Chlorobaculum tepidum TLS: one gene and its partner. The protein of the gene in region 2 interacts with the protein of the main gene of each other region in a pairwise test. Links are inferred from orthologs where the notes say so. Each region holds a gene or a part of one and is shown on either strand. Other genes may lie near its edges.

The links.
Region 1: the proteins of AYT24_RS08720 (region 2) and def interact in binary tests that used the Escherichia coli proteins (3 or more experiments, as listed by UniProt). The link is inferred for Chlorobaculum tepidum TLS from one-to-one orthologs.

What each region holds. Positions count from the first base shown.
Region 1 is NC_002932.3:1,364,059-1,366,847, reverse strand. It holds def (peptide deformylase), read left to right. Parts: upstream 1-1,007; coding sequence 1,008-1,571; downstream 1,572-2,789. Other genes in the region: lepA (translation elongation factor 4), read left to right, coding at 2,640-2,789; fmt (methionyl-tRNA formyltransferase), read left to right, coding at 1,581-2,519; AYT24_RS06585 (Fur family transcriptional regulator), read right to left, coding at 227-718; AYT24_RS06590 (DMT family transporter), read right to left, coding at 1-214. UniProt on the Escherichia coli protein: Removes the formyl group from the N-terminal Met of newly synthesized proteins. Requires at least a dipeptide for an efficient rate of reaction. N-terminal L-methionine is a prerequisite for activity but the enzyme has broad specificity at other positions.
Region 2 is NC_002932.3:1,819,607-1,825,564, reverse strand. The notes cover bases 1,306-4,115. They hold AYT24_RS08720 (aspartate-semialdehyde dehydrogenase), read left to right. Parts: upstream 1,306-2,107; coding sequence 2,108-3,124; downstream 3,125-4,115. Other genes in these bases: AYT24_RS08705 (ISL3 family transposase), read right to left, coding at 3,904-4,115; AYT24_RS08710 (DUF2442 domain-containing protein), read left to right, coding at 3,497-3,775; AYT24_RS08715 (DUF4160 domain-containing protein), read left to right, coding at 3,298-3,537; dusB (tRNA dihydrouridine synthase DusB), read left to right, coding at 1,306-2,085. In the rest of the region: recombinase RecA, read left to right, coding at 1-1,026; more of dusB, read left to right, coding at 1,042-1,305; more of AYT24_RS08705, read right to left, coding at 4,116-5,130; AYT24_RS08700 (hypothetical protein), read right to left, coding at 5,179-5,343; AYT24_RS08695 (hypothetical protein), read right to left, coding at 5,487-5,958.

The sequences.
Region 1 (2,789 bases), 460 kb from region 2 along the record:
CCGTGATGAGCGCCGTGCCGAGCGCCGACCAGATGGCGTAGGACATGCCGACAGGCAAAGTTCTGAGCGCCAGTGTGAGGAAAGTAAGACTCGTGGCGTAAAAAACGAAAATGAAAACCGATGGCACCGGCTTGGTGAAGCCTGCCGAGAGCTTCATGCTGGTGGTGCCGGAGACTTCGGCGATGATGGCGAGGATCAGATAGAGCCAGGGCATGGTGTCCGGATTTCAGGTTTTCTCTTTGTGCTTGTTGCTGATGCGCCGGGCGCAGGCCTCCTTGTCTGCGCACTCGCCAAAGAGTTGCAGGCTGAAACTGCCGAGCGAGTAGCCGTGCCCGACGCAGAGCGTTTCCATCAATTCCGGCAGCTCGCAGCTCGTGGCCTCCGAAACGTGTCCGCATTTCAGACAGATGATGTGCAGGTGGTTGGTCACGCCCCAGGATTTTTCGTAGTGGGTGTGCTTATGGCCGAGATCGATCTTGGTGACGAGGTTGAACCTGAAGAGCAGGTCAAGGGTGTGGTACACCGTGGCGCGTGAAATGGCAACTCCTTTTTTACGCAGCCGGACAAAGAGCTCGTCGGCGTCAAGGTGGGTGCTGGAGCCATACATCTCTCTGAGCACGCTCAGGCGCTCCTGGGTGCAGCGGAGCCCCTCCTCCTTCATGTACGATTTGAAAAGCGCTTCGACCTTTGCGATCGTGTCGCTGCCCGTTTGTTTCACGATGTTCTTGCTGTCAGTATTTTGTGTTTTCGGTTTTTCTAATGTATTGTTTTTCTGCGAATTCCCTGTGAACCATGAAGGCGGCGGAGCGGGAAGAGCCGGACGGAAAAGAACGCTGAAAACCGTACATTAGACGGCTATTATTCCAATGTGCCGGCTGAGCGGTTGAGTGCCGCTGGAGTGTGTGGGGCAACTATTTTGGAGTTAACAGGGTTATCTTCAGGAAAAGCTCTACCCTTTTGCTTTTGCAAGAGTTAACGGGCTATCCACAGTTAACGAGCAGTACGCAATGATTTTACCGATCAATACCTATAGCGACCCGGTACTCGCTATGAAAGCCAAGCCCCTGAAAGGGGTCGATTCAGCAATCGAGGAGTTGATTGCCGAGATGTTCGATACTATGTACAAGGCACCGGGCATCGGACTTGCTGCGCCGCAAGTGGGTCACTCGCTACGCCTGGTAGTGGTGGATATTTCCACCATCAAGGAGTATGCCGATTTCAAGCCGATGGTGGTTATCAATCCCCGCATCGTTGCCGTTCGCGGGCGCAGCCTGATGGAGGAGGGGTGCCTCAGCGTGCCGGGCATTGCGGGTAACGTCGTCCGGCCGTCGGCCATCACCCTGCACTACCGTGACGAGAAGTTTGAGGAGCACACCGCCGATTTTCACAGCATGATGGCCCGCGTGCTTCAGCACGAGATCGACCATCTCGACGGCACGCTTTTCGTGGACCGCATGGACAAGCGTGATCGCCGCAAAATCCAGAAGGAGCTTGACGCCATCGCCGAAGGACGGGTGAAGGCCGATTATCCGCTGGCCCGTGACGTTAACCGTGTCGAAGCGGAGGCCTGACCGGTGGGGTTGAGAGTTGTTTTCATGGGAACACCGGAGTTTGCCGTTCCTTCGCTGCGCCGTATCGCGGCCATGAAGCCGCAGTTCGAGACGGTGCTGGTCGTGACAGGCTGCGACAAGCCTCGCCGCAGCAAAAACTCGCCGCCCGAGCCGACGCCGGTCAAGCAGGCGGCGCTCGAACTGGGGCTTCCGGTTCTGGAGGCCGATGATGTCAGCAGTCATGAGTTTGCCTTGCAAGTCGCCGCTGCAAGGCCGGACGTGATCGTGGTGGCAGCGTTCCGCGTTCTGCCACCGGAAGTGCTCGAGCTGCCGCCGCTCGGCACCTTCAACCTGCACGGCTCGCTGCTTCCCGCCTATCGCGGCGCGGCGCCGGTTAACTGGGCGATCATCAATGGCGACGCCGAAACCGGTGTGACCACCTTTTTTCTTCAGAAGTCAGTCGATACCGGCAACATCATCACGATGGATCGCACGCCGATTGGTCCGGACGAGAACGCCTTTGAGCTGCTCAAGCGATTGTCGGAAATTGGTGCAGGTACGGTCGAGCGCACGCTCACGATGATCGCCGATGGCGCGGTGATGCCTGAAAAGCAGGATGAGCGGTTCGCCACGAAAGCGCCGAAGCTGAACCGCGAGAACACCCGCATCGACTGGAACCAGCCGGTGCAACGCCTGCATGACTTCATCCGCGGTCTCGCGCTGAAACCTGCCGCATGGACAACTTTCGGCGGAAAGAGTCTGAAAATCTACAAGGCGAAGGCCTGTGCCATTGAAACAGCGCCGGATGAACCGGGGACGCTCCGCATCGCGGACGGGCGACTGCTCGTGGCCGGAACTGACGGCTGGATCGAACTGCTCAGCGTGCAGGCCGAGGGCAAAAAAGCGATGGACGGTGAACTGTTCGCTCGTGGACTTCGCGCCAGAAAGGAGATGCTTCGCTTTTTATGAAGGCTGCCGGGCGGTACGTCACAATTTTCTTCTTATATTTTTTGATTTTATTATTCTACGCCCGCCGCTCTTGCGGCGAAGCGGTTGTGTAACCACTATTACTCGTTAGAACAGATACTTATGCCTCCGACAGGAACAGAAGTCGGCATGATCAGAAACTTCTGCATTATTGCCCATATCGACCACGGCAAATCGACCCTTGCCGACCGGCTTCTTGAAGTGACCCATACCCTCGAACGCAACCAGATGTCCACCGCCCAGGTGCTCGAC
Region 2 (5,958 bases):
ACACCGCAGCAACAGCCGCCGGTCGTCGATCCGGCCAGGCTCAAACAGCTCAATCTTGCGATAGAGACACTTGAAAAGCAGTTCGGCAAAGGTGCAATCATGCGTCTTGGCGACGACTCGGCGGTCATGCACGTGCAGGTGATTTCCACCGGTTCGATGGCGCTCGACTACGCCCTTGGCGTGGGCGGCTTGCCGCGAGGCCGCGTGACCGAGATTTACGGCCCCGAATCCTCTGGCAAGACCACGCTCGCCCTGCACGCCATCGCCGAGGCACAGAAAAACGGCGGTATTGCGGCGCTGGTCGATGCGGAGCACGCTTTCGATCCGACCTACGCCCGGAAGCTCGGCGTCGATATCAATGCGCTGCTGGTCAGCCAGCCCGAATCGGGCGAGCAGGCGCTCTCCATCGTCGAGACGCTTGTGCGCAGCGGTGCGGTTGACATCATCGTTATCGACTCGGTGGCGGCGCTGGTGCCGCAGGCCGAACTCGAAGGCGAGATGGGCGACAGCGTGGTTGGCCTTCAGGCCCGCCTCATGAGCCAGGCGTTGCGCAAGCTCACCGGGGCGATCTCCAAGTCGAGCAGCGTCTGCCTCTTCATCAACCAGCTTCGCGACAAGATCGGCGTGATGTACGGCAGCCCCGAAACCACCACCGGCGGCAAGGCGCTGAAGTTCTACTCGTCAGTCCGGCTCGATATCCGCAAGATTGCGCAGATCAAGGATGGCGAAGAGTTGGTTGGCAACCGAACCAAGGTCAAGGTGGTCAAGAACAAGGTCGCTCCGCCCTTCAAGACCGCCGAGTTCGACATTCTCTATGGTGAAGGCATTTCGGTGCTGGGTGAGCTGATCGACCTGGCTGTCGAGTTCGGCATCATCAAGAAATCTGGCGCGTGGTTCAGTTATGGCACTGAAAAGCTCGGTCAGGGGCGCGAGAACGTCAAGAAGCTGCTGAAGGAGGATGAGACCCTGCGCAATACGATCCGCCAGCAGGTTCGCGACATGCTCACCGGAGCGCCAACCGCATAAATGGAACAAAGCGCCATGCGCATCGGAACCATCGACATCGACCGCCCGATCATTCTCGCGCCCATGGAGGATGTGACCGATCGGGCCTTCCGGCAGCTCTGCAAGCAGCACGGGGCGGATATCGTCTATACCGAGTTCATCAGCGCGGAGGCACTGCGGCGCGGCGTGGAGAAATCGATTCGCAAGATCACTGTGGCCGACCACGAACGGCCGGTTGCGGTGCAGATTTTCGGCAACACGGTCGAGTCGATGGTCGAGGCGGCGGCGATTGCCGAGACGTACGAGCCGGATTACCTCGACATCAACTTTGGCTGTCCGGTGAAAAAGGTTGCCGGTCGCGGCGCCGGAGCTGCGCTGCTGAAGGAGCCGGAAAAGCTTTCGGAGATCGCCTCGGCAGTGGTCAACGCGGTCTCGCTGCCGGTGACGGCCAAGACCCGTATCGGCTGGGATCACGACTCGATCAACATCACCGACACTGTGCGGCGGCTCGAAGATGCGGGTATCCGGGCGGTGGCGGTGCATGGGCGGACGCGCAGCGATATGTACAAGGGGCGGGCCGACTGGGGACGCATCGCCGAAGCGAAGCAGGCGTGCAGCATTCCGGTGATCGCTAATGGCGACGTCTGGCTGCCGGAAGACGCGGTGGCCATGTTCGAGCGCACCGGTGCGGATGGCATCATGATCGGGCGCGGCTCGATCGGCAACCCCTTCATTTTCGAGCAGGCGAAAAGTCTTGTCAAAGAGGGCGTGCGCCTTTCGGCTCCGTCCTATCGTCAGCGGATTCAGGCTGCTGTCGATCATCTTCGGCTTTCACTGGAGTACAAGGGCGAGAAATACGGTGTGCTTGAGATGCGCCGCCACTACTCGACTTATCTGAAAGGACTTCCCGGTGTTTCGAAAGTGCGCAACCTGCTGGTGCGCGAACCCGATCCGGCGGTGATCGTCGAATTGCTCCGGGAGTTCGAGGCTGCGTGCGAAGCGCTCGACCGCGAGGGGCTTCTGAAGGAGGGGGGTGAAAACCTGAACGATCACTCGCCCAGACTGATTCTCAATTACTAAACCATCATCCATTCTTACGTATATGAGCAGTGAAGCAGGCTATCGAGTAGCCGTTCTTGGCGCAACCGGCCTGGTTGGCAGAACCATGATCAAGGTGCTCGAAGAGCGCAATTTTCCGGTCAGCGAGCTGGTGCCACTCGCCTCTCCGCGGAGCCGGGGCGAAGTGATCACCTTCAATGGGCGCGAGTTCGTGACCGAAGTGCCGTCGGCGGAGATTTTCAAAGGCGTTGACATTGCGCTCTTCTCGGCTGGCGCGACGGTGAGCAAGGAGTGGGCGCCCGTGGCCGCCGAGGCAGGCGCGATCGTGATCGACAACTCCTCGGCTTTCCGTATGGACGAGGGAATTCCGCTTGTTGTCCCGGAGGTCAATCCTGAAACTATCTTCGACCGCGAAGGCAAGGCGGCTCCGATCATCGCCAATCCCAACTGCTCGACCATCCAGATGGTTGTGGTGCTCAAGCCGCTCTACGACGCCTACGGCATCCGCCGCGTGGTGGTTTCGACCTACCAGTCGGTGACGGGCAAGGGCAAGGCCGGACGCGATGCGCTCGAAAGCGAGCTGGCGGGCAACATCCCCGACGAGTTCACCCACTTCCACCAGATCGCCTTCAACGCCGTACCGCAGATCGACGCCTTCACCGAGAACGGCTACACCAAAGAGGAGATGAAGATGGTTAACGAGACGAAAAAGATCATGGGTGACGACACCATCCAGGTCTCGCCGACCACCGTGCGCATTCCGGTTTATGGCGGCCACGGAGAAGCGCTGAACGTCGAGCTGAGGAGCGATTTCGATATCGACCAGGTGCGTGCTCTGCTCGCGGGATCACCGGGCATCGTCATGCAGGACGACCCGTCGGCGCGTCTTTACCCGATGCCGATGACCTCCTACGAGCGCGATGAGGTGTTCGTGGGCCGTCTGCGCCCCGACTACTGGCACCCGCGCACCCTGAATCTCTGGGTCGTTGCCGACAACCTCCGCAAAGGCGCCGCCACCAATGCCGTGCAGATTGCTGAGCTGCTGGTGGGGAATCTGTGAGGATTGATGTGTGACTGAATTTCTTGTAGGGGCGGTTCTTGTGGCCGCTCTTTTTATTTGGGAGGACAGGACGGCAAGGACAGCAGGGGCGGGCGTTTTTGGCTTTTGGTGAGGGAGGAGAGGGATTGTTATATTGTTCTGCGGTTGAGGAATCCAAATCTTGGGGAGCGTGTATGAGTCCTACCGTTTTTTGTGAGCAGGGATTTCGATTTTTCTTCTTTTTGCGTGAAGAGAAAAGGATGCATGTGCACGTTATATCGGGGGACGGCGAGGCGAAGTTTTGGCTGGAACCTGAACTTGAACTTGCAAAGAATCATGGATATTCCAGAATTCAGTTGAAGCAGATTGAATCAATAGTGGAGGCGCACAGCGATGAACTTGTTAAAGCATGGAGAAAGCATTTCAGCAGTTGAGGTGTCGAATATATCACAGCACGGCATCTGGCTTCTTGCTCACGGGAAAGAGCTTTTTTTGTCGTATGCTGATTTTCCGTGGTTTAGGGATCAGACGGTAAAATCGATTCTCAACGTCAAGGAGCAGTCGCCCGGTCATTTCTGGTGGCCCGATCTGGATGTCGATTTGACGGAGGAAATTATAGAAAATCCGGAACGCTTTCCGCTTGTTGCTGATGCACGGGTGATATATAAATAATTATTAAAATTATTTCCGATACGATCTGAATTGTCATGAAAATATATTCCAGAGCCTGCGACAGGAGAGATTGAAGGCTTTTTTGGGTTCTTCGCAGAATATCGTGGGTAAAGGAGCGCTGGGTTACGTCATGATCCGATAGCCATGTTGAGTTTTCCGCAGTAAAACAAAATCCGGATTCGGTAACTCTCGAACCGGTGAAACCCTCTTGCAGAGGCCTTGACGATCTGAATCTTGCTGTTCAAGCCTTCGGAAACTGCGTTGGTGATCGGGTGTTTGAACCAGGTCAAGACGTTGCCGAAATGGCGCTGAAGCAGCTCTTTGACCTTCGTCAACGGAACCAGACCAACCTCATCGATCCGCTTCGACCAGTACTCGAAAAAAAACGTCCCGGCATCAGCGCAACCAAGCTGCCAGAAGGCTCGAAACATATTTTTCAACGACCACGCCTTCCCGGTTCTGAACTCCGCGTCCATCAGCTTGCCCAGCTCGGCCTGTTGCTGCTCACCCATGTTTTCCGGATTACGCAGCCAGACATATGTTGAGCCGATCAGGCGTTTGTCTCCGGCCTTGTCGAGTTGGCGACACTCCTTGCGACGCACCAGATCGACAGCCTCATTGAGATACTTGCTGATATGAAAGCGATCATGCACCAGATCGGCCTTCGGCAACAGCTCTTGAACGGCATGGATAAAGGGTTTCCACATATCGACCGAGACCGCCTTGACCCCTGCTTGCTGGCTGTCGTTCAGCGATGCAAGCAGCTCTTTGGTCGCCTCGGTCGTGCGATGCTCGACCACCTCAAGCACGCGCCTTTCGCCGAGATCAGTCAGCGTTGTGACGTCATGCTGGCCCGCCTTGAAGCTTTTTTCATCGATGCCCAGATACTCGACGGTTTCGGTTTTCCGGCGAACCAATCCTCGCTGAACGGCGCGTCGCATGATTTGATTGACGGTATGCCAGTTCAAGCGCAACAGGCGCGACGCCGCCTTGATATTGGCACAGTGCAACAACAGCTCGACGGCGAAGCTCTCGAACAGCAACGTGAAACGAGAATGCCGTGCCGCCCATGGCGCCTGAACGGTTTTGACTCCATGCTCCTTGCATTGGCAACGAGGCAAACGGGCCACCAGAATCGTCTCGAACTGCATCGTATCAAGATGACGCCACCGCTGCTCAGCGGCATGGTCATAGATGAGGCATGATTGGCCGCAGATTGGACACTCGCCCTGCTTGCCGGTAAAGGCCAGTCTGATCTCCACTTGCCGGCTACTCATCGACAAGTTGACGTTCTCGACTTCCCAGTTTGAGGGAAGACCTAACAGTTGGTGGTAATGGCTTGACAGGCTCTGCATGGGCGGATCAATGTGGTTAGCTTGCTTGAATTGCACGACTACGCCAAGTTACCCATTACAGCCACAGCTTTCCACGATATTCTGCGAAGAGCCAAACTTTTCAAAGGCTTTATCATCCAGACAAGGAGCGACATCCAACAGGTCAAGGCGGCCATCTTCCGCGACAATCGACAACGCCCAATCCGGTTGCGGATTAACTTCTGCAATTCTCACTGGTCAAGTCCCTTGATTAGAAGTGGTTTTTTTCTTCGCGATGAATTTCGATCCATGATAGCGACCACCCTCTGGATTCAGAAAAATGAAACCACCAACTCTTCAAATCTAAACAACATTAGCAGTTCGTCAAAAATAGTGGATCACCCGCCGTTCAGCGCCATGATGGCTGTGCTGACGGCGCGAATGGTGGCGGTTGGTGATTTTCCTTTGCTGGCGCCTTTTTCTACTGATACCCACGGGTGCAGTTCGAGCGGCTCGATAGCACAGGCAGTTTCCCGGCCGATGCGCTCAATGACTTTTGCGCTCGCAGCCGAGCCGGTCACTTTAACAGGTGCTCCATCGATGGGAGCCGAGGTCAGCTCTCTGATGGCAAAGTATTCCCGTTCACTCCCATCCTTTACCGGCCAGTACCGGAAATAGCTGATTTTACCGTTTGTCGAAATAGAGAGCGCCGCATAGCGTTCTTCGAGCTCCAGGACTGCCAGTGTTTCTCCTGTCACGGAGGACAGGCGGGCCACTGCTTCGACATGTACTCCCCGCCAGCCAACACGAGCATGTTTTAATAGCTCGTTTTCGATGAATTGCGCCGGTTTGACCGGATAGAAGAGCAGC